One region of the Weizmannia acidilactici genome, then DNA from elsewhere that is predicted to be linked to it. Evidence: riboswitches for the same ligand, from Rfam matches in the RefSeq annotation. Region 1 holds a riboswitch; each other region holds the start of a gene.

The links. A riboswitch is a leader RNA that binds a small molecule or an ion and turns the genes downstream of it on or off. The one in region 1 is predicted to bind S-adenosylmethionine.
Region 2: it holds a riboswitch for S-adenosylmethionine, as region 1 does, so the genes downstream of both, GBH70_RS11710 (amino acid ABC transporter permease) here and GBH70_RS12480 (bifunctional homocysteine S-methyltransferase/methylenetetrahydrofolate reductase) in region 1, are expected to answer to the same signal.
Region 3: it holds a riboswitch for S-adenosylmethionine, as region 1 does, so the genes downstream of both, GBH70_RS10230 (methionine ABC transporter ATP-binding protein) here and GBH70_RS12480 (bifunctional homocysteine S-methyltransferase/methylenetetrahydrofolate reductase) in region 1, are expected to answer to the same signal.
Region 4: it holds a riboswitch for S-adenosylmethionine, as region 1 does, so the genes downstream of both, GBH70_RS00655 (Fur-regulated basic protein FbpA) here and GBH70_RS12480 (bifunctional homocysteine S-methyltransferase/methylenetetrahydrofolate reductase) in region 1, are expected to answer to the same signal.

The regions. Positions count from the first base shown of each region.
Region 1 covers NZ_BKZR01000035.1:27,671-32,855, forward strand. Annotated here, with positions in the region: gene GBH70_RS12480 (bifunctional homocysteine S-methyltransferase/methylenetetrahydrofolate reductase) at 468-2,324, opposite strand; SAM riboswitch class I at 2,396-2,495, opposite strand; gene GBH70_RS12485 (GNAT family N-acetyltransferase) at 2,752-3,195, shown strand; gene GBH70_RS12490 (LCP family protein) at 3,539-4,504, opposite strand.
Region 2 covers NZ_BKZR01000031.1:22,318-27,502, reverse strand. Annotated here, with positions in the region: gene GBH70_RS11730 (S1C family serine protease) at 1-168, shown strand, start outside; gene rlmH (23S rRNA (pseudouridine(1915)-N(3))-methyltransferase RlmH) at 477-956, shown strand; gene GBH70_RS11720 (malate:quinone oxidoreductase) at 1,243-2,745, shown strand; partial or broken gene GBH70_RS11715 (transposase) at 3,119-3,328, opposite strand; SAM riboswitch class I at 3,577-3,681, shown strand; gene GBH70_RS11710 (amino acid ABC transporter permease) at 3,922-4,581, shown strand; gene GBH70_RS11705 (amino acid ABC transporter permease) at 4,562-5,185, shown strand, end outside.
Region 3 covers NZ_BKZR01000025.1:5,893-11,077, forward strand. Annotated here, with positions in the region: gene GBH70_RS10225 (ABC transporter ATP-binding protein) at 29-808, shown strand; SAM riboswitch class I at 899-1,006, shown strand; gene GBH70_RS10230 (methionine ABC transporter ATP-binding protein) at 1,079-2,119, shown strand; gene GBH70_RS10235 (methionine ABC transporter permease) at 2,109-2,771, shown strand; gene GBH70_RS10240 (MetQ/NlpA family ABC transporter substrate-binding protein) at 2,846-3,688, shown strand; gene GBH70_RS10245 (sensor histidine kinase) at 3,874-5,185, shown strand, end outside.
Region 4 covers NZ_BKZR01000001.1:131,638-136,822, forward strand. Annotated here, with positions in the region: gene mutS (DNA mismatch repair protein MutS) at 1-1,049, shown strand, start outside; gene mutL (DNA mismatch repair endonuclease MutL) at 1,065-2,966, shown strand; SAM riboswitch class I at 3,070-3,172, shown strand; gene GBH70_RS00655 (Fur-regulated basic protein FbpA) at 3,253-3,462, shown strand; gene GBH70_RS16570 (hypothetical protein) at 3,493-3,630, opposite strand; gene GBH70_RS00660 (aspartyl-phosphate phosphatase Spo0E family protein) at 3,707-3,916, opposite strand; gene GBH70_RS16575 (hypothetical protein) at 4,023-4,199, opposite strand; gene GBH70_RS00665 (hypothetical protein) at 4,378-4,998, opposite strand; partial or broken gene miaA (tRNA (adenosine(37)-N6)-dimethylallyltransferase MiaA) at 5,161-5,185, shown strand, end outside.

The sequences.
Region 1 (5,185 bases):
TTTCTTTGCCCGAACGTACCTTATAAGGCTGCTAACGTCCGTTCATTGGGCATTTCTTTGTCCGAACGTACTTTATAAGGCTGCTATGGTTCATTCATTGGGCATTTCTTTGTCCGAACGTACCTTATAAGGCTGCTAACGTCCGTTCATTGGGCATTTCTTTGTCCGAACGTACCTTATAAGGCTGCTAACGTCCGTTCATTGGGCATTTCTTTGTCCGAACGTACTTTATAAGGGTGCTAACGTCCGTTCATTGGGCATTTCTTTGTCCGAACGTACCTTATAAGGCTGCTATGGTTCATTCATTGAGCATTTCTTTGCCCGAACGTACCTTATAAGGCTGCTAACGTCCGTTCATTGGGCATTTCTTTGTTCAAACGGTCTTTAAAATGCTTTGAGCGGGACAGTTCCAATAAACGACTATTGGGAAAGCACCTTTTTCTTTCATATGGATAAAAATCGCGCGCTCAAACAATCCCTGCGCCGCGGGCTTTTTCCTCCTTGGCGTGAATGTAGCGCGTGCATTCCACTGTCAAATCATAGCGGTCGAGCGGCGTAATCAAGTAAATGCCGTTGAAATACCCAAGCGCGGCGTCGATCAGGCTGCGGCTGATGGCGAGGCTTTCTTCACGCGCTTTGAGCGGGTCGCCCTGCGTTTTTTCCATCGCCGTTAAAATTTCATCCGTAAGCGTGATGCCCGGCACTTCGTTGTGCAGGAAGTTCGCGTTCCGGTAGCTCGTGAGCGGCATGATGCCAAGGTAGATCGGCGCGTCCAGATGCTTGGTCGCTTCATGCACCTGTAAAATTTTTTCCTCGCTAAAAACCGGCTGGGTGATAAAGTAATCGGCGCCGCTTCGGATTTTACGCTCGAGCCGGCCGACCGCTTTGTCGAGGTTACGGACATTCGGGTTAAACGCGGCCGCGACGGAGAAATTCGATTTCCTTTGCAGCGATTTGCCGGAGTAAGAGATGCCTTCGTTGAACTGCTTGATCATCGCGATCAGGTCCATCGACGATAAATCGTACACGCTTGTCGCCCCAGGGAAGTCACCGATTTTCGACGGGTCACCCGTGACGGCGAGCACTTGGTCAATCCCGAGCGCGGCAAGCCCCATCAAGTGCGACTGCAGGCCGATCAAGTTGCGGTCGCGGCACGTAATATGGACGAGCGGACGGATGCCGTGCTTTTCTTTTAAAATCGCGGCAATTGCGATGTTGCTGATGCGCGGGCTTGCAAGCGAGTTATCCGCCATCGTGAGTGCGTCAATGCCGGCATCGTGCAGTGCTTTTGCCCCTTCGAAAAAGCGTTCGGTGCGCAGAGTTTTCGGCGTATCGAATTCAACAATAATGGACCGCCGTTTTTTCGCGATTTCATGGAGCGGCGGTTCGCGGTGCTGCGCGGTCACGGCGATCTCGATTTTCGGCGGGCGTACCGTTTTTTCCGGGCGTACCGTTTTTTCGGTGACCGGTGCGAGGCCTTTGATCCCTTCTGCAATCGCTTTAACATGTGCCGGGGTTGTGCCGCAGCAACCCCCGATCAAGCGGACGCACTGCTCGACAAGTTTTGCGGCGCATGTTTTAAAATAATCGGCGTTATTCGTGAACGTGACCCTGCCGTCCTCGTAATCTAAAAGGCTCGCATTCGGGTAAGCGGACAAATAGGCATGCTCCGGGAGCGGAATTTCCTCAAACGACTGGATCATATGGTGCGGACCAAGCCGGCAGTTCAGACCGATCACGTCGGCGCCGCGGTTTTCGAGTTCTTTGAAAGCTTGCGCGACCGGGGTGCCGTTTTGCAATACGCCCGGTTCGACAAGCGAAAACTGGGCGATGACCGGGACGTCTGCCTCTTTTTTGGCAATGTCCACGACCGTAAATAATTCTTCCGCGTCAAAATACGTTTCGAGCAAAAGCGCGTCCACCCCTTCGCTCAGGAGGTGGAAAATTTGCTCGCGGAATGTGCGCTTGATTTCCGGGAGTGTGGCTTCTGTTTTGCGGTGTCCGCGGATGCCGCCGACCGTTCCGAGGATAAACGTTGATGGATTTGCGGCCTGTTTGGCGATACGGACCGCTTCTTTGTTGATATCGCTCACTTTTTCCTCGAGACCGTACTGGGCGAGCTTGATGTAATTGGCGCTGTAAGTATTTGTTTGGATAACGTCCGCCCCCGCTTCGATGTAAAAGCGGTGGATCGCGTGGATATCATCGGGATGGGTTAGGTTGAATTCCTCGTAACACGTGTCGGCGCCATACGCATACAGCAGCGTCCCCATCGCCCCGTCCGCAACAAGTATGCGGTTTTGCAGCGTTTCAAGAAGGTCCAATGGTTTACACTCCTTTTTGATGGTATGAAAAAAGCCCCCTGGGAAAAGGAGGCGCGATTTTACAAAGTGTCTCCTTATCTATCAGGCATGCCTGTTGGATTTAGCACCGGGCCGGATGGCTGGTTGCTGAGGTTTCACTGGGCCAAGTCCCTCCACCTCTCTTGATAAGGGTATTCAGCTGAACGTGCGTAATATTTCGATTTATTTATACTTTACACTTATTCTGATGCAAGGACAAGGGGGAATTTTTATATCTGAAAAGCGTTTGGTGAATGGATTGTGGAACTTTCTGTGCGGCGGCCGTTTGGAATGGATTTCCTCTTTTTGACGTTTCTTGCGCTATCCAGTATAATGGATTGCGGCAATTTTTAATGATATCTCTTTCCTTAATATATTAGGGAAATATTGAGGACGGGAGTGATTGCGCATGATCCGGCAATTGGAGATGAAAAACAGTGCGGCGGCTTCTGCTGTGTGGGCGCTGCAAATTCCGGCCTATAAAAAAGAAGCCGGACTGATCGGTTTTGACGGGATCCCCCCGCTTAATGAGCGGGTGGAAGATTTAATGGCGAGTACGGAAAAGTTTTATGGGTATTTCGTTGGGGAAAAGCTTGCCGGTGTGGTTTCAGTTGAACGGACGGGCGATTGTGTCATGATCTGTCGGCTGTTTGTCGGGGAACATTTTACCCGCCGCGGGATCGCGCGCAAACTGCTGGAATTTGTGCTCAGCCTGCCCGGCGCCGGCCGGTTTGAAGTGAGTACCGGCGAAAAAAATATCCCGGCTGTCTCGCTGTACTTGAGCATGGGTTTTACGGAGACGGGGAGAACCGAAGTTGCGGACGGGGTTTGGTTGGTGCGGTTCAGGCTTTGATTTTGGTTTGTGAAAAATTTCTCGGATTATCAAAAAGGAGACATCTCTTCCCTGCTTTTTCTTCCTTTCGCTGATTCTTTGCATCTTTCCGCTGATTTTTTTGGCCTTACTGCCGATTTATTGGTCAAGTCCGCTGATTTCTCCCAAGGTTCCGCTGATTCTTCCTATGGTTGGATGGGAGACAGCCGGAGTTTTAGAGTTGTACACGGGATGTCCCCTTTTCCTTTGCTTTTTCTTTCACTGTTTTCTCTAATTCCGTAATCGGATAGGTCGAACGATATGTTCGCTTAGTATCTTTCACCGCTAAAGAATAAAAAATAAGGGGGACTTCCATAGCCCCCAATTATTCCTCATCCAAAAACTTCTTAATTTCTTCTGTATTTTTTGCTTTGTCCACTTCCAGGACGGCGCCGACTTCCGGATAGTAGGCATCGGTATAAGTGCCCGCAATTGGAACTGTCATGGTTTTCACCTTAAGGTTTTCGCCGAGCACCACGTCTTTCACCAACGCGAGAATGTCCATTTTACTCATATTTGTGGAAAGGTAAGGCTGAATCGTTCCAAGCAGTTTTGGTGCTTTGGCAAGGCCGTTTACGCTGAATACTTCTTTTTGAAGCGCTTTTAACACTTTTTGCTGGCGTGCAACCCGGCCGAAGTCGCCTTGTGCGTCTTTTCTGAAGCGTGCGTAGGCGAGCAGTTCTTTCCCATGCATGAGCTGTTTGCCCGGGTAAAGCGTCATGCCAATGTTTTTCGACATTTTATGTTCCACATTGATCTCGATGCCCTGTGGAGCCAAAGTGTCGACAATTTTCACGAAGCCTTGGAAATCCACAAGCACGTAATACTGCACATCGATGTCAAAATTGGCTTTGATTGTTTTTCTCAGCAGTTCAACGCCGCTTTTCTGGTTGTCTAAATTGCCCAGATAATAGGCAGTATTGATTTTATAGTTTTTATAACCCGGGATTTCCGCATAGATATCCCGCATGATTGAAACGAGTTTGACCTGGTTCTTTTTCGGGTCATACTGGGCAATCATAATGGTGTCCGTTCTGGAATCTTCTTTGCCTCTCCTATCGATCCCGAGCAGCAAAATATTGGTTCGGCCATTGGCATCTTTTTTTCCATTAAACTCTAAATTATCCATATTCAAGGCATCGCCCGGTTTCGTTTGGTGGACGCCTGCGTAATATTGATAGGCTGTATATCCCGCTCCGGTTACGATCAGCAATAAAAAGAGCAAAAGAAAAACCCTGCGCCAACGGACTTTTGCCCGTCTCTTCTTCCTATTCGATACTCTTGATTCCATAGAATCCCTCTTGTTTTTATAGTCTGTCTTCATTATTATTATCTAAAAGCCGCGTTTTGTCACGAGTATTTTGCTGGAATTTTGTTTTTCTTGTCGAAGGGATTCTGTTTGTAAAAATTTACATAAACTTTATATAATGTTAAAAATCTTTTAACAGTGGCTTGGTATGATGCTTTTGTGCAGGGATAAGCCGCAGATAGGCGTCCACTTGAACGTGCCTTATCTCAGCTGTTTGAGCTTGTTTTTCTTAGAGCTAATCCCCCTTTTTTGCCGCCTGCTAGATGCCGGCGGTTTTTTATAGATTTTTTATCTTGATTTTAAGGATTTTTTAATTATCGGCAAGTATACTCAAAAATGTAAGGAGGCAGTGGTTAACCCCCCAGTGCCAGTGCCTCCCACTTTTCACAACTTTATACTAATCCCCTTTACCCCGCCGCCTGCCCTTGTGCGGCGGTTTTTTATTGTTTAAGAGGTGTTAAGAATTTTTTAATTTGCCCCTTGTATACTTATTCTCGTAATTAGGCAAGTGAGTAAACCTAGCCCTTACGCTTTTTCATAACTTGATACCCCCTTTTTGATCGTTGCTTTTCGCTGCGTTTTTTTATTTCGATCTTAAACAGCGTTAAAGTTTTTTTAATTCAGCGCTTGTATACTTGTCTTATCACTAAGGTAGTGAATCAC
Region 2 (5,185 bases), on a different contig from region 1:
GATGTCATCTATAAATTGGACGGCCATAAGATCGACAACATCATTGGATTGAGGAAATACTTGTATGAACATAAACAGCCTGGAGATAAGATGAGCGTCACCGTGTACCGGAACGGGCAATCGAAAACATTTACATTGACGTTAGCGACAGCTTCAGGATCCAACTAATAGAATGGGGAGGAAAGGCGAAATGCTTTTCCTTCCTTTTTTGGGATCATGTAGTGGGTTTCCTGTGTGGATAAGTAAAATAAGGCAATGAGGCCAGGATAAAGGGGCCATTTTTGAAGAAAAATGGTAAGGAAATAATAATATTTGTTGAAATTGCTCGAAAAAAAGAATATTAACAGCCTGTGAACAGCGAAAAATGATGGAATATATCTTGTATGGAACGGGTATTCCCACACAAAATGTGGATAGTTTTTGTGAATATGTGGATAACTTATGTCAATAGCTTGTGGGTAAGGTGGGGGTAAGTTGTGAATATCTCGATTCTTTCAGTAGGAAAATTGAAAGAAAAATATTTAAAACAAGGGATTGGAGAGTATTTGAAAAGGCTTTCTGCTTATGCAAAAGTGGACATCATCGAAGTTCCGGATGAAAAAGCGCCAGAAGTGTTGAGCGAAGCCGAGATGGAAATTGTGAAACAAAAAGAAGGCGAAAGGATTCTCGCCAAAATCAGCCCGGATACCTATGTGATCACGCTTGCGATCGAGGGTAAAATGAAAACATCGGAAGAATTGGCGGATATGATTGATCATTTGGCGACATACGGCAAAAGCAAAATCACTTTTGTCATCGGCGGCAGCCTTGGCTTAAGCCGTGAAGTCATGCAGCGGGGCAACGAAAGCCTCTCCTTTTCCAAAATGACCTTCCCGCACCAGTTGATGCGCTTGATTTTACTGGAACAGATCTACCGCGCGTTCCGGATTATCAGGAATGAACCGTACCATAAGTAACGTCGATAATGGGACGATGCAGGTTGTAGCGTAAACCAAAGCCTTAACCATTTTAAGAAGTTGAGTTAAGGATTTGGTTTTTTGTGTTTCTCGGTCTTTGCAAAAGACTTCTTCCTCATATTTCCATTGTCAAATTGTTTATCATTATTCTAAAGAATTATAATAAAATATGATATTATTATATTAAGACTCATAAAGCGTTTTCCCGGGTTGCACCTGCCATTTGTGTAACGGGAAGGAGCGCCTGGATCATATTGCAAATACAGGGGATAAGGAGAAGGTTATCATGAGTAACAGACAGGAAAAAACAGACGCTATCTTAATTGGTGCCGGAATCATGAGCGCGACTTTAGGAACATTGTTGAAGGAGTTAGCACCGGAATGGGAAATCACAGTGTTTGAGAAACTCGCAAACCCAGGGGAAGAAAGCTCAAACGAATGGAATAATGCGGGTACGGGCCATTCTGCGCTGTGCGAACTCAACTATACACCCGAGAAATCTGACGGATCTGTAGATATTCGCAAGGCTGTAAAAATTAATGAACAGTTTCAGCTTTCAAGACAGTTTTGGTCTTATCTTGTAAACAGCAAGCTGATCAGTAATCCGCGGGACTTTATCAGGCCAATTCCTCATATGAGTTTAGTTCAAGGGGAAAAAAATGTTACTTTTTTAAAAAAACGTTTTAAAGCGCTGTCAAGCCATCCCCTGTTTAAAGGGATGGAATTTTCAGATGACCCGGAAAAACTGAAGGAATGGATTCCGCTTATCATGGAAGGCCGTACATTGAATGAACCGATAGCGGCAACAAAAATCGATTTCGGGACTGATGTCAATTTTGGCGCTTTAACACGCATGTTGTTTGACCACTTAAAGAATACAAACGTCGAGGTCAACTACAAGCACATCGTGAAGGATATTAAGCGTACCCGCGAAGGCTTGTGGGAAGTGAAAGTGCATGATATCAAAAACGGTAAAATCGAATACCACACTGCAAAATTCGTCTTTATCGGTGCTGGGGGCGGAAGTCTGCCTTTACTGCAAAAAACCGGTATTCCTGAATCAAAACATATTGGAGGGTTCCCGGTAAGCGGATTATTTATGGTATGCAAAAATCCGGAAGTTGTAGCGCGGCATCATGCAAAAGTATACGGTAAAGCGAAGGTCGGTGCTCCTCCAATGTCGGTTCCGCATCTTGATACAAGATATATTGATCATAAAAAATCGTTGCTGTTTGGGCCTTTTGCCGGCTTCTCGCCAAAGTTCTTAAAAACAGGTTCAAATTTTGATTTATTAGGTTCTGTAAAACCGAATAATGTTTTCACGATGTTAGCGTCAGGTGCAAAAAACGTCCCATTGATAAAATACCTGATCCAGCAGCTTTTGTTATCAAATGAAAAGCGTCTGGAAACGTTACGGGAGTTTATCCCGAACGCCAAACTTGAGGACTGGGATATCGTGGTAGCCGGCCAACGAGTACAAGTGATCAAAGATACTGAGGCTGGCGGTAAAGGAACACTACAATTTGGTACGGAAGTTGTCACTGCCGCTGATGGATCGGTAGCTGCATTGCTTGGTGCTTCTCCGGGTGCTTCGACTGCTGTTCACGTGATGCTTGAGGTAATCGAAAAATGTTTCCCGCAACATATGAAAGCGTGGGAACCGAAAATAAAAGAAATGATTCCTTCTTATGGCGTGTCACTGGCGGAAAATCCGGAGCTTCTTCAAGAAATTCGTACTACGACAGCACAGACGCTTGGCCTGAGCGAAAAAGAACCGGTTTATCATTAATGCTTTGGATGCGGAACAAAGGGACTGAACGAAAAAGTTAAACAATTTTTCTTCAATGGACAATTGTTTCTACTTAAAGAATTGGAATAGAACATCATTGAAAATAAAACATAGAACCATTGATCAATCTTTGGATTGAAGGTTCTTTTTTCAATATTCGCAGTTAGAGAGGCTTCCGGAATCATATAATAAATGTAATGGCGAATGGATTTACTCTCTGCAGCTTATTCTTAAGTCAGTGTACAAAGCCCAAGCAATGACATTGACGAAAGTATCATTTCGATAGTATGTTTGGCCTGTTTTTTCAATAAATTAAAAAATGTTTTGGCTTTTCCGTAAAATTGTTTAAAGTAAATAGGGCTTGCTGAATGAATCAGATGCAAGCCAAAATTCGGTTATCAAAAGACAAAATAGTGTTTTGTAAAAACTTCAAAAAAAGAACTCTGAGCTTTCGCTCCAGGTTCATGATGAGAAATTGGAGAGCTACAACTGTTTCACTTGTCTCCTGAAGGCGTGCTCGAATAAGGTCCAGCCCGTATTTACGCTTGCCTTCACCAAATTTGCCTTCAACGGCATTACATTCAGAAAAGGTGCCCCCTTTCTTGGTTTTTTAGTTTTGGTTAAACTCAATTATACCAAAGGATGGGGCCCTTTTTTTATTTTAAATTACAATTTTACTTTCGTAATTGGGATCATATTTCTTTTTTACCCTTGCTGCAATCACCATGGCGGCTGTTCCTGTGTGAGACAAATCCGATAAAATCAATTGGAATATATTGATTTTTATATTCAGATTCAGTAAAATAAAGATGTTGCTAAAATAATGAATATTTCTTATCAAGAGTGGTGGAGGGACTGGCCCAATGAAACCCGACAACCAGCATTTTTAAATGTATGGTGTTAATTCCAGCAGATATCCATCTGTAAAGATAAGAAAACAACAACATACTCGAAAAGAGTAAAGTCGTTTTCTTATGCGGGAAACGGCCTTTTTTGTGTCTGCTGGATGGGAAAAGAAAGGAGGGAGGTGAAATTCGGAATATTCGACAAAGCAACATTTTTATCTCTACATATCTGGTTTGTTGAGTGCATGAGCACGGATTCCACCTAGTGTCTGCATTTTGCAGTCCAGGCTGTTCAACTGCTATATGGGATTTTGCCAAAAGGAGGGATGAGATGGACTGGACCGTTATACAGCAAAGCATGCCTATATTTATTAAGGGATTCTGGCTGACTTTGCGGCTTTCGTTTTTCGGCATTCTTGGTGCGGCCGTTGCAGGCTTGTTGTGCAGTTTTGTTCAGTATTTTAAGGTTCCGGTATTGCGGCAGATCGTTTCGGCTTATGTAGAATTGTCGCGGAACACGCCATTATTGATTCAGTTATTTTTCCTTTATTACGGTCTGCCGCAGGTCGGGATAAAATTTCCCGCTGAAATCTGCGGGATTATCGGCCTTATTTTTCTGGGGGGCAGTTATATGGCTGAAGGGTTTTCCGGCGGACTGAACGGCGTGCCGAAAACACAGGTTGAGTCAGGGCTCGCGATTGGGCTGAACCAGTTTCAGCTGGCACGCTATATCGTTTTTCCCCAGGGATTGATGCTCAGCGTCCCTGCGTTTGCCGCAAACGTCATTTTTTTAATCAAGGAAACTTCCATTTTTACAGTCCTTGCCATTCCGGAATTGACCAATACGGCACTTGACTTAATCGGTATGTACTACCACACAAACGAGTACTTGTCATTGCTCGTGCTGGCGTATGCTGTCATTTTAATTCCGCTGTCCATCATACTGACATGGTTAGAAAAGAAGGTGCGTTATGGGACATTCGGGAATTAATATCTTCTTTGAAGGAGCCAACTTTATACGGTTATTGGGCGGATTATATGTCTCGGCTAAAATTGCCCTTTTGGCCATTCTCTTTGGCGGTGTGCTTGGCATTGTTTTAGGGGTCTTGCGGACATTGCATAATCCGCTGCTGAGGATGATTCTGCGGCTGTATTTGGAATTTTTCCGCATTGTGCCGACCATTGTACTGCTGTTTTTGTTTTATTATATTCTGCCGCAAAGCTTTAACATTAATTTCAAGGCAGATACGGTCGGGACACTCGTATTCAGTTTATGGATGGCTGCTGAAATGAGCGATATCGTCCGCGGTGCGTTGATTTCCGTTCCCCGGCACCAAGTTGAAGCCGGAAAAGCAATCGGTTTAAATCCATTTCAGCTCTACCGGTACATCCTTCTGCCGCAATCGGTCCACTTGATGATTCCGGCTACCATTAATCTAATGACCAGAATTATTAAAACGACCTCCCTGCTGCTGTTGATCAGCGTGGTGGATGTCATCAATGTCGGGCAGCAGATTATTGAAGCCAACAGCCACCGTTATCAGGACGGCGCTTTCTGGGTTTACGGTTTTATTTTTATTTTATATTTTATTTTA
Region 3 (5,185 bases), on a different contig from region 1:
TGAAAATTAAAAAAAGGGGATGGCAAAGATGGAAAACATCATTGAACTTTCTGGGGTAAGTTTTATGCGGGACGGCAAAAAACTGCTTTCGGATATTAACTGGACCATCCAAAAAGGGGAACACTGGGCTGTCCTTGGTTTAAACGGTTCCGGAAAAACGACTTTGCTCAATATGATCAACGGATATATCTGGCCGACAACCGGCAGCATCCGGGTGCTCGGGCAGACATTCGGAAAAACAAGCCTGCCGGAGCTAAGAAAATCGATCGGCTGGGTGAGTTCGTCGATTCAGGAAAGGATTCCGCGCACCCAGCTTGCCCGCCATGTCGTCATCAGCGGGAAGTATGCCTCAATTGGATTGTATGAGGAATTTACCAAAGAAGACGAAGACAAGGCCATCCACCTGATGGAAAAATTAAATTGCGTTGGTCTTGCGGACAGCCCGTATGAACAATGCTCGCAGGGGGAAAGGCAGAAACTGCTGATTGCACGCGCGTTAATGGCGGAGCCGCGCATCCTGATTTTGGACGAGCCTTGCAACGGGCTGGATCTGTTTGCCCGGGAAATCCTGCTGAAAAGCGTTGAAGAGCTGGCTGGTGATCCAAACGGGCCGGCATTGATTTACGTAACGCACCATCCGGAGGAAATTTCGCCGGTATTCCAAAAGACTTTGCTGCTCAGGCGCGGGGAAGTGTTTCAACAGGGGGACACTTCCGATATGATTGAAAAAACATCGCTCTCCCGCTTCTTTGAACATGAAATCCATGTGGAATGGCGGGGGAACCGGGCTTCATTTCAACTCGTTTGATTTTTGGAAAAATGATGTAAAGAAAAAATATAAAATATGAATTGACAAATCCCTAGTCGTCCACTAATATTTAAAGTATAACAAATGAATAACTTATCAAGAGAGACTGAGGGACAGGCCCAATGACGTCCAGCAACCTTCAAAGCTGCTTTGAAAGGTGCTAATTCCTGCAGAATGTTTCATTCTGAAAGATAAGTCACTTTTACGGCAAACCTCTTTCGAATGAAAGTGGTTTTTTTTTGCCTGAAGCTTACAAAAGGAGATTTTCACATGCTGGTATTAGATGATATTCATAAAGTGTATGGCAAAGGAAAGGAGAAAAAGGTCGAGGCTTTAAAGGGTATCAACCTGCGCGTTGAAAAAGGGGAAATTTTCGGCGTAGTCGGATACAGCGGTGCCGGAAAAAGTACGCTCATCAGATGCGTGAACCTTTTGGAACGGCCGACATCAGGAAAAGTCCTGATTAACGGGGTTGACCTTCTCGCCCTTTCACCGAAAGAACTGCGGAATCAGCGAAAAAAAATCGGGATGATTTTCCAGCAGTTTAACTTGCTCCAATCGAAGACGATTTTCCAAAACGTGGCCATGCCGCTTGTGCTTGAACACCGCCCGAAGGAAGAAATCAAAGCGAAAGTGACCGAGTTATTATCTTTTGTCGGTTTGGAAGACAGAATGAACCATTATCCGGAACAATTATCGGGCGGCCAAAAGCAAAGGGTTGGTATCGCGCGCGCATTGGCAACCGATCCGGACATCCTGCTCTGCGATGAAGCAACGTCGGCCCTTGACCCGAACACAACCGAAGCAGTGCTCGATCTTTTGCGGAAAGTCCGCGACGAGCTCGGCATCACCATTTTAATGATCACGCATGAGATGAATGTCATCCGCGATGTTTGCGATAAAGTAGCGGTGCTGGATGGTGGGAAAATTGTCGAGCAGGGTCCTGTCATCGATATTTTTACAGAACCGAAAACACAGATTGCGAGAAGCTTCGTCAAAACGGTTCTCAATGACTCGATCCCGAAGTCGGTGCAAAAACTGATTGATGAGAGCAGCAAGGAAAACCCGCACGGCATCTATCGGATTCTGTTTAAAGGGGCATCCACCAATGTGCCGCTTTTGTCAAATACCGCGAAACATTTTTCCGTTGATTTGAATGTGCTCCACGGCATGATCACCGAACTCCAGGGCATTCCTTTCGGAAATCTGCTTGTTGAGCTGAAAGGCGATCGTGAAGAGATAGAGCGTGCCATCCAGTACATTCGGGAACATGACGCGATCATCAGGGAGGTGGAACAAAATGGCATTTGATTGGTCATGGTTTTGGCCGGAATTTTTCACGGCAATTAACCAAACACTATACATGGTCATTGTATCCTTAATCATTTCTATTATCATCGGGATTCCAGTCGGCGTCATTCTCGTTATTACCCGGGAAAACGGGATTTTGGAAAATAAATGGATTTTCAATATTTTAAACGTCATTATCAATATTTTCAGATCTATTCCTTTTATCATTTTAGTTGTCGCGATCATCCCGTTTACCCGCCTTATTGTCGGAACGGCGATCGGAACAACGGCAGCAATCGTCCCGCTTGTCCTGTATACGGCTTTTTATATCGGGCGGCTTGTTGAAAGCTCCCTCCTGGAGGTCGATAAAGGCACAATTGAACTCGCCCAGTCCATGGGGGCAACGCCTTGGCAGATCATTTGGAGGTTTTTGCTTCCGGAAGCTTTGGCATCCATTGTCCTGAATTTAACGATTGCGACAATCGGACTGATCGGTGCATCCGCGATGGCAGGGGCTGTCGGGGCTGGCGGGGTCGGCGATTTGGCGATTACGTACGGCTACAACCAGTTCCAAACAGGGGTCATGATTATTACGGTTGTTACACTGATCGTCCTGGTACAGCTTGTTCAGACATTAGGGAATTTCTTATCCAGGAAGATTAGGAGAAAATAAGCTTGCATGGCATTGACCACTGTGAATAAGGTTTACACCTTTCAATAAAAATATTTTCAGGGGGATTTATCACTATGAAAAAATTTGCCATTATTTTATTGGGCCTCATTCTTGTTTTGGCAGGATGCGGAACCAAGAACAATTCAAGTAGCAGCACCACCACCAAGACGATCAAAGTGGGGACAACCACTTCTGAAGTGCCGACTTGGACATTGATCCAAAAACTTGCGAAAAAGAAAAACATCAATATTAAGATTGTCCGTTTTGATGATTACGTACAGCCGAACCTCGCTTTAAACGACGGGGAAATTGACATTAACGCATTCCAAACGGTTGTTTATTTCGATGATTTTATTAAACAGCGCAACTTGAAGCTTTCTGCAATCGGTACAACAAATATTTGGCCGATGGGCATTTACTCGAAAAAATATAAAAAGGTAAGCCAAATCAAAGACGGAGACCAAATCGTCATTCCGAAAGACCCGACAAACCTGGGCAGGGCATTATTGCTGTTGCAAAAAGCCGGTTTGATCACGGTGAAAAAAGGATTTACAGGCAAAGGCGGCCTGGAAAACATTGCTTCAAATCCGAAACATTTGAAAATCACTGCGGTTGACGCTGCCCAAACGCCGCGTGGCATGGATGATGCGGCAGCTGCCGTCATCAACTGCGACATGGCGATCAACGCAGGCTTGAGCCCGGTAAATGACTCTATCTTCCGTGAAGATGCAAGCAATAAAGCATACATTAATATCATTGCTGCCCGTACAAAAGATAAAAACGACAAAACTTTGCAGGAAATCGTAAAAATCTACCATTCCAAAGAAGTGACAGATTTTATTAAAAAACATTATAAAGGTGCAGCCGTACCGGTCGTTAAACCAGTATCATACTTAAAAGACTATAAACAAAACTAATCCGCTGAAAAGCCCGGCATAGAAAAGCCGGGCTTTTCCCATTTTGGTCAATCTACCGACTTTTGGACAGTCCCTTCCCATTTTACTCTGCTATTTGCAACTTTCTAAAAATCAAGGAATCTCTTATAATGGAAGTAAGGGTTTTCGACATGTGCGGAGTAAAAATGAAAAGGGGGAAATCTTTTATGGCGGCGCTTTTGCCGATCATGCTGGAACGTGCCGGCATTCTTGTCATTGCTGCTTTTTTGTTGTCACGCCTAAAAACTTTCCGGCAAATCATCCATCAGGAATACGGGCGGAAAGAAAAGCTCGTGCTTATCCTTATTTTTGGCATCTTCGGCATGATCAGCAATTACACCGGGATTGTGATTGAACACGGAAAAATTTCGGAAGCTTTCGGGCATAGCCATTTGTCGGTCGAAAGCGCCATTGCCAACACGAGGATCATGGGCGTCGGCATCGCCGGGTTAATGGGCGGCCCTGTTGTCGGCATCGGTGCAGGAGTTTTCGCGGGCATCCACCGGTTAACATTGGGCGGCTATACAAATATTGCGTGCAGCCTGTCCACCATCATTGCGGGCATTTTCATGGGTCTGCTCGGCAAACGGTACAATGTGCGGGGAAAATATGCCGCTTTGCAGGCGGTTTGTGCCGGAATGCTGATGGAAATGCTGCAAATGGCAATTATTTTGTCGGTTGCAAAACCGTACGAAGATGCGCTTGAACTCGTCCGGTTGATTGCGGTGCCGATGATTACGATTAACGGGTTCGGGACGTTCGTTTTCATTTTGATTATCCAAACGATTTTGCTTGAAGAAGAGCGGACAAGGGCGTGGCAGACGCACAGGGCGCTGCAGATTGCCCAGGAAACGCTTGCCCATTTCAGGAAGGGGCTGAACACCGAATCGTGCAAAAAGGCGGCGGAGATCATCCTAAAACGTACATCAGCCGATGCGGTGGCGATTACGGACCGCGAGAAGGTGCTGGCACATGTCGGGGCAGCGTCTGACCACCATATTCCGCTGCAGAGCATGTCGACGAAATTGACGGAAAAAGTGCTTGAACAGGGAAAAATCATGGTTGCAACATCGAACCGGGAAATCCAGTGCACGCATGAAGGGTGTCCGCTCCAGGCGGCCATTGTTCTGCCGCTTTTAGTCCGTGAGCAAGTGGTGGGCACATTAAAGCTGTACTTTAAAACAGCTGGACAGTTAAGTTCGGTTGAACAGGAGCTTGCCGAGGGCTTAAGCAAGCTTTTTTCAAACCAGCTTGAACTGGCGGAGGCGGAACTGCAGAGAAAGTTGTTAAAAGATGCGGAAATTAAGGCGCTCCAGGCCCAGGTCCATCCGCATTTCTTTTTCAATGCGATCAACACCATTACCTGCCTTGTCCGGACGGATACCGATAAAGCAAGGGCTTTGCTTATCCAGCTCGCCGCTTTTTTCCGTAGCAATTTGCAGGGGTCAAGAAAAATGCTGATTCCGCTCGAAAAAGAGC
Region 4 (5,185 bases), on a different contig from region 1:
ACGAGCTGTTTACGGAAATTCGCGGACACGTAAAAGAGTTTATTCCGCGCCTGCAAAGCCTTGCCAAAGCGGTCAGCATGATTGATGTGCTCCAAAGTTTTGCAACCGTAAGTGAAAACCGCCATTATACGAAACCTGTTTTCCGTGAAGACGGCGTATTGAAAATCACAGACGGCCGCCACCCGGTTGTCGAAAAAGTGCTCGATTCACAAAGCTATGTGCCGAACGACTGCCTGATGGATGGCCGACGTGAAATCCTTTTGATTACTGGGCCGAATATGTCGGGGAAAAGCACATATATGCGGCAGATTGCGTTGACAGTGATCCTCGCGCAAATGGGTTGCTTTGTGCCGGCTGACGAAGCGGAACTGCCGATCTTTGACCAAATTTTTACAAGAATTGGTGCTGCGGATGATTTAATTTCCGGGCAGAGCACGTTTATGGTGGAAATGCTCGAAGCGAAAAATGCCATTGCCCACGCGACAAAAAACAGTTTGATTTTATTTGATGAAATAGGCCGCGGAACCTCTACATATGACGGTATGGCGCTTGCACAGGCCATGATCGAATATATCCATGATAAAATCGGGGCAAAAACGCTTTTCTCCACCCATTACCATGAGCTGACCGCGCTTTCCGAAGAATTGGACAAACTGCAAAATATCCATGTCAGTGCCATGGAGCAAAACGGAAGAGTCGTTTTTCTCCATAAAATCAAAGAAGGCCCGGCCGATAAAAGCTACGGGATCCATGTTGCCCAATTGGCCGGCCTACCGGATGGCGTGATCAAGCGTGCCGAGAAAATTTTGCATGAATTTGAGAACCACGACGGGGGCGAAAAGCAATTGCCTGCTCGCGAAACGGCTGCTGCCCATGAAGCGCCGGCCCAGCTGTCATTTTTTGAAGAGCCGGAAGAAATCAGGCATAAGGAGCCTGTTTTAAAGGAAAGAAAAGTGATCCAGCAAATCAAAGAACTGGATTTGCTTGAAATGACGCCGCTGCAGGCGATGAACGCCCTATATGAGATCCAGAAAAAATTAAAAAAATAGGTGGTGTTGTCCGCGATGGGGAAAATTGCCCAATTGGACGAGTGGCTTTCCAACAGGATTGCTGCCGGAGAAGTGGTGGAACGGCCAGCATCTGTTGTCAAGGAGTTGGTGGAAAACGCGATTGATGCACAAAGCACCGTGATTGAAATCGATGTGGAAGAAGCCGGCCTCCAGAAAATCCATGTCATCGACAACGGCACTGGCATTGAAGCGGATGATGTGGAGCTAGCATTTTCGCGCCATGCGACAAGTAAAATTAAAAACGAGCATGATTTATTCCGTATTCGTTCGCTTGGTTTCCGCGGTGAGGCACTGCCGAGCATTGCGTCCGTTGCTCGCGTGGAAATCGTAACGTCAACCGGTGAAGGGCCGGGCATAAAAGCCATAATAGAAGGAGGAAAATGGCTTTCTCACGAAACGGCGCCAAGCCGGAAAGGGACGGAAATGACAGTCACGGATTTATTTTTCAACACCCCGGCACGGCTAAAATATATGAAATCGATCCACACCGAGCTCGGCAATATTACCGATGTCGTCAATCGCCTGGCGCTTGCCCATCCGGAAGTGTCAATCCGCCTCCGCCATGGGGGGAAGATGCTTTTGCAGACAAATGGAAACGGCGATGTGCGCCAGGTGCTCGCTGCCATTTACGGGGTCAATATTGCAAAAAAGATGATTCCAATCCATGCGGAAACGCTTGATTTTGAACTCAACGGTTATATTGCCCTTCCGGAAATCACAAGGGCGTCGCGCAATTATATTTCTACGATGGTCAACGGCCGGTTCATAAAAAATTACCCGCTTGCCAAGGCGATTTTGGAAGGGTACCATACGCTGCTTCCGATCGGCCGTTATCCGATTGCGCTGCTTTCGGTGAGAATGGATCCGGTTCTCGTAGATGCCAATGTCCACCCTGCAAAGCTTGAAGTGCGTCTCAGCAAAGAAAAAGAGCTTTGCCAAATCATTTCGGAAACGATCAAAGCCGCATTTAAGAAGCAGGAATTGATCCCTACCGGCATGATCCGGGCAGCGGAGAAGCCAAAGCAGGAGCAGGTTTCATTCCGGCTTGACCATCTGCCGGAAAAAGAGGGGCCGAAAAATGTGGAAGCCCCCGTAAAACCAAGTTTTCCGATTTATTCGCATAAAGATGCTTTGCTGCCCGAACAAGAAATGAAAAAACTGTATATGCCGAACCCTGGACAAAGTCCGGAAACTCCTTCTCCGCTTTCAAAGCCGCCAGAGGATCCGGTTTTTCCGGAAACGGTCCGGGAAACGGATACGGCATTCGATTATAAAGAAGCAGAACAGACGATTGCCGTTGAGAATCCGGCGCCGCGCGTTCCGCCAATGTATCCGATCGGCCAGATGCACGGCACATATATTTTCGCGCAAAATGAAAACGGCCTGTACATCATTGACCAGCACGCCGCCCAGGAAAGGGTCAAATACGAATATTTCCGCGAAAAAGTGGGAGAGGTCAAAAAAGAACTGCAGGATATGCTTGTGCCACTGACGCTTGAATACTCGACGGACGAGGCGATTAAAATTCAGGAAAACCTTGATGCGCTGAAAGAAGTCGGCGTTTTTTTGGAACCGTTCGGGCATAACAGCTTTATCGTCCGTTCGCATCCGACATGGTTCCCGAAAAACGAGGAAAAAGAAGTCATTGAAGAAATGATTGAACAGGTCCTTTTGGTGAAAAAAGTGGATATCAAAAAATTGCGCGAAGAAGCGGCCATCATGATGAGCTGCAAAGGCTCGATTAAGGCAAACCGGCACTTGCGCAATGACGAAATCCAGGCGCTTCTGGACGCCCTCCGGATGTCGTCCGACCCGTTCACATGCCCGCACGGTCGCCCGATTATCATTCATTACTCGGTTTACGATCTTGAGAAGATGTTTAAGAGGGTGATGTAGTTTGAGCAAAATCCCCTTATGAAATTGGGGGAGGATATTAAATCGCACTTGACACATCGGATTAATATGCATATAATAAAACCAACATACATTTACATCGATTAACTTATCCAGAGAGGTGGAGGGATTGGCCCGATGAAACCTCAGCAACCGGCCTGCACGGCACGGTGCTAATTCCAATAAGCCTGAGGCTTTGAAGATAAGTTGAGGTGACATGCCCATTTGAAGAACCCCTCTTCTTATTTTTGAAGCGGGGTTTTATTTTTAAATAAAAGGAGCGATACAAATGGGCAATATAAAAGACAGGGAATTGGCAGCTGAAAAAAGGAGGAATGAACTGATTGACCGGCTGATTGCCTTCCATATTTATAAAAAAGGAGGGAAGCACCTGTTTGAACTCACGCTTCACGAACTTGAACAGGAATACCGGCATATCCAATCGCAGGTGCATCCCCACAGCGGCTGGGAATCGATCCATTGGAAACGGAAAAAATAAACCGGAAAGGTCATTTTAAATCCTGTTCCCTTAGGCGGTCAACCGTTCCATTTCAAAATAGGCGGCATTGAGCTGCCTGTGCGTTTCGGAAATTCCTTTTTCCTCCAAGGTATTTCCCGCGGATTTTATAATAAGAACGCGGGTTGAACCATTTATGCCCTTTTTCACAATCTCGCCTCCTTTCATTCAGCTGCCCATAGTGTTGCCGTAAAAACGGGAAATATCCGGCGGAAATGGAGACGTTTTAATCGGAGAACGAAGCATCTTTGCCTTTTTGGAGCATGTACAGCTGGTATTCATAAATGAGCTTGTCCAGGAGCTGGCTCTGGCGGATGGTTTCCGGGTGGTTAAAACCTTTTTGCACGGCAAATTGCATCATCTTTTTCCGGATTATGTTGATGTTGCGGGACAAATTAGAAGTTTTTTGGTTTGGTTTACGGTTGTTTTTTGGCATACAAACGTTCCTTTCCGGAAATATGGGGGGAAACAATTAAGCAAAAATTTTCACGGAGCGGGACAATCAGATCCGTTTTGGAGAATGTTTGCGGATTGGAAAGAGGCTATTCTTCGGATCGGCCGAGAGGAATTTCGTCATGATCGGGATGGATGACGCACCCAATCAAAAGAATATCTTCATAAATACTCTTTTTTACGCTTTCATATGGGCATTTCCGGTAATCATCCAGAAGGCGCCCCAATTCAATAATGAATAATAAGGTTTCTTCCTCTTTGACCATCTATCATAATACCTGCCTATCATTTGTGATCAACCCTTATTATATAGTATAAATGGACCAAATGTGAAGCAGGATTTTTGTATTATGGGAATTTTTACAAAAAAGTTTGGACGGCACCATTTTGGGGCACTTTTTCCAGCATTAACAGCCGCAACCCGAAAAGGCTGCTGCAGCTTGTTTAATTGGGCGGTCTTGTGGAGGTTCCTTGAATGGCCTCGTGTATGCTCCTCACTTCTTTAAATAGCGCATGCCGGTCCACTTTTAAGCTTTCGATGATTTCTTGTGGATCATTCCCGCTGCGGTGCATCTTCATGACTGTATCCAGATTTTTATGCCCCAGCTTGGCCAACGCCGATGCTAGAATAAGAAAGTGGCGGTCTTCTTCACGCCGAGCATATTTTTCAATATCTGCCCGGCTTCTTCCGTTATACTGGGCTAGATACCGGATGATGTTTTCTTTGTTTGCCGCATAAAAATGTTCTTTTGCCTCATGGTGTTCGGCCCGGATTTTTCCAACGTCCACGCCGAAGTGTGTAGCGGTTTCTTTCCATGATTTGTGTTTTTTATAGTATTGCAGGACTGCCTCCATTTTTTTGCCGCTATGTTCGGCGATGAAGGCGGCATGGTAAACCTCTTTTTTGGTGTATCCCTCCTGCAACCATTTCTGCATATTTTGAACCGGCGCCATTTGGTGATGGGTGTAAGGCTTTCCGCCGTGCTGGGCGTATGCGGAAGGTACGGCAAAAAATGCCAATATCAAAATAGCGGTCAAGCCTGTCCATGTTTGTTTTCTATTCATCTAAAAATACCCTCCTTTTTTTAATTTATGCCTGAATAGTTTTCCCTTTCCCCTGCTTTCTATGACCGCTGGAAGGAAATGAATAAAATTTATTCAGAAGGGGAAAATATATAAATGTTCTGTTTGAATGCTTTATGGTAGGATAAAGAAAGGGATGTTCCCTTTTCGGTTGCCGAGTTTCAGCAAT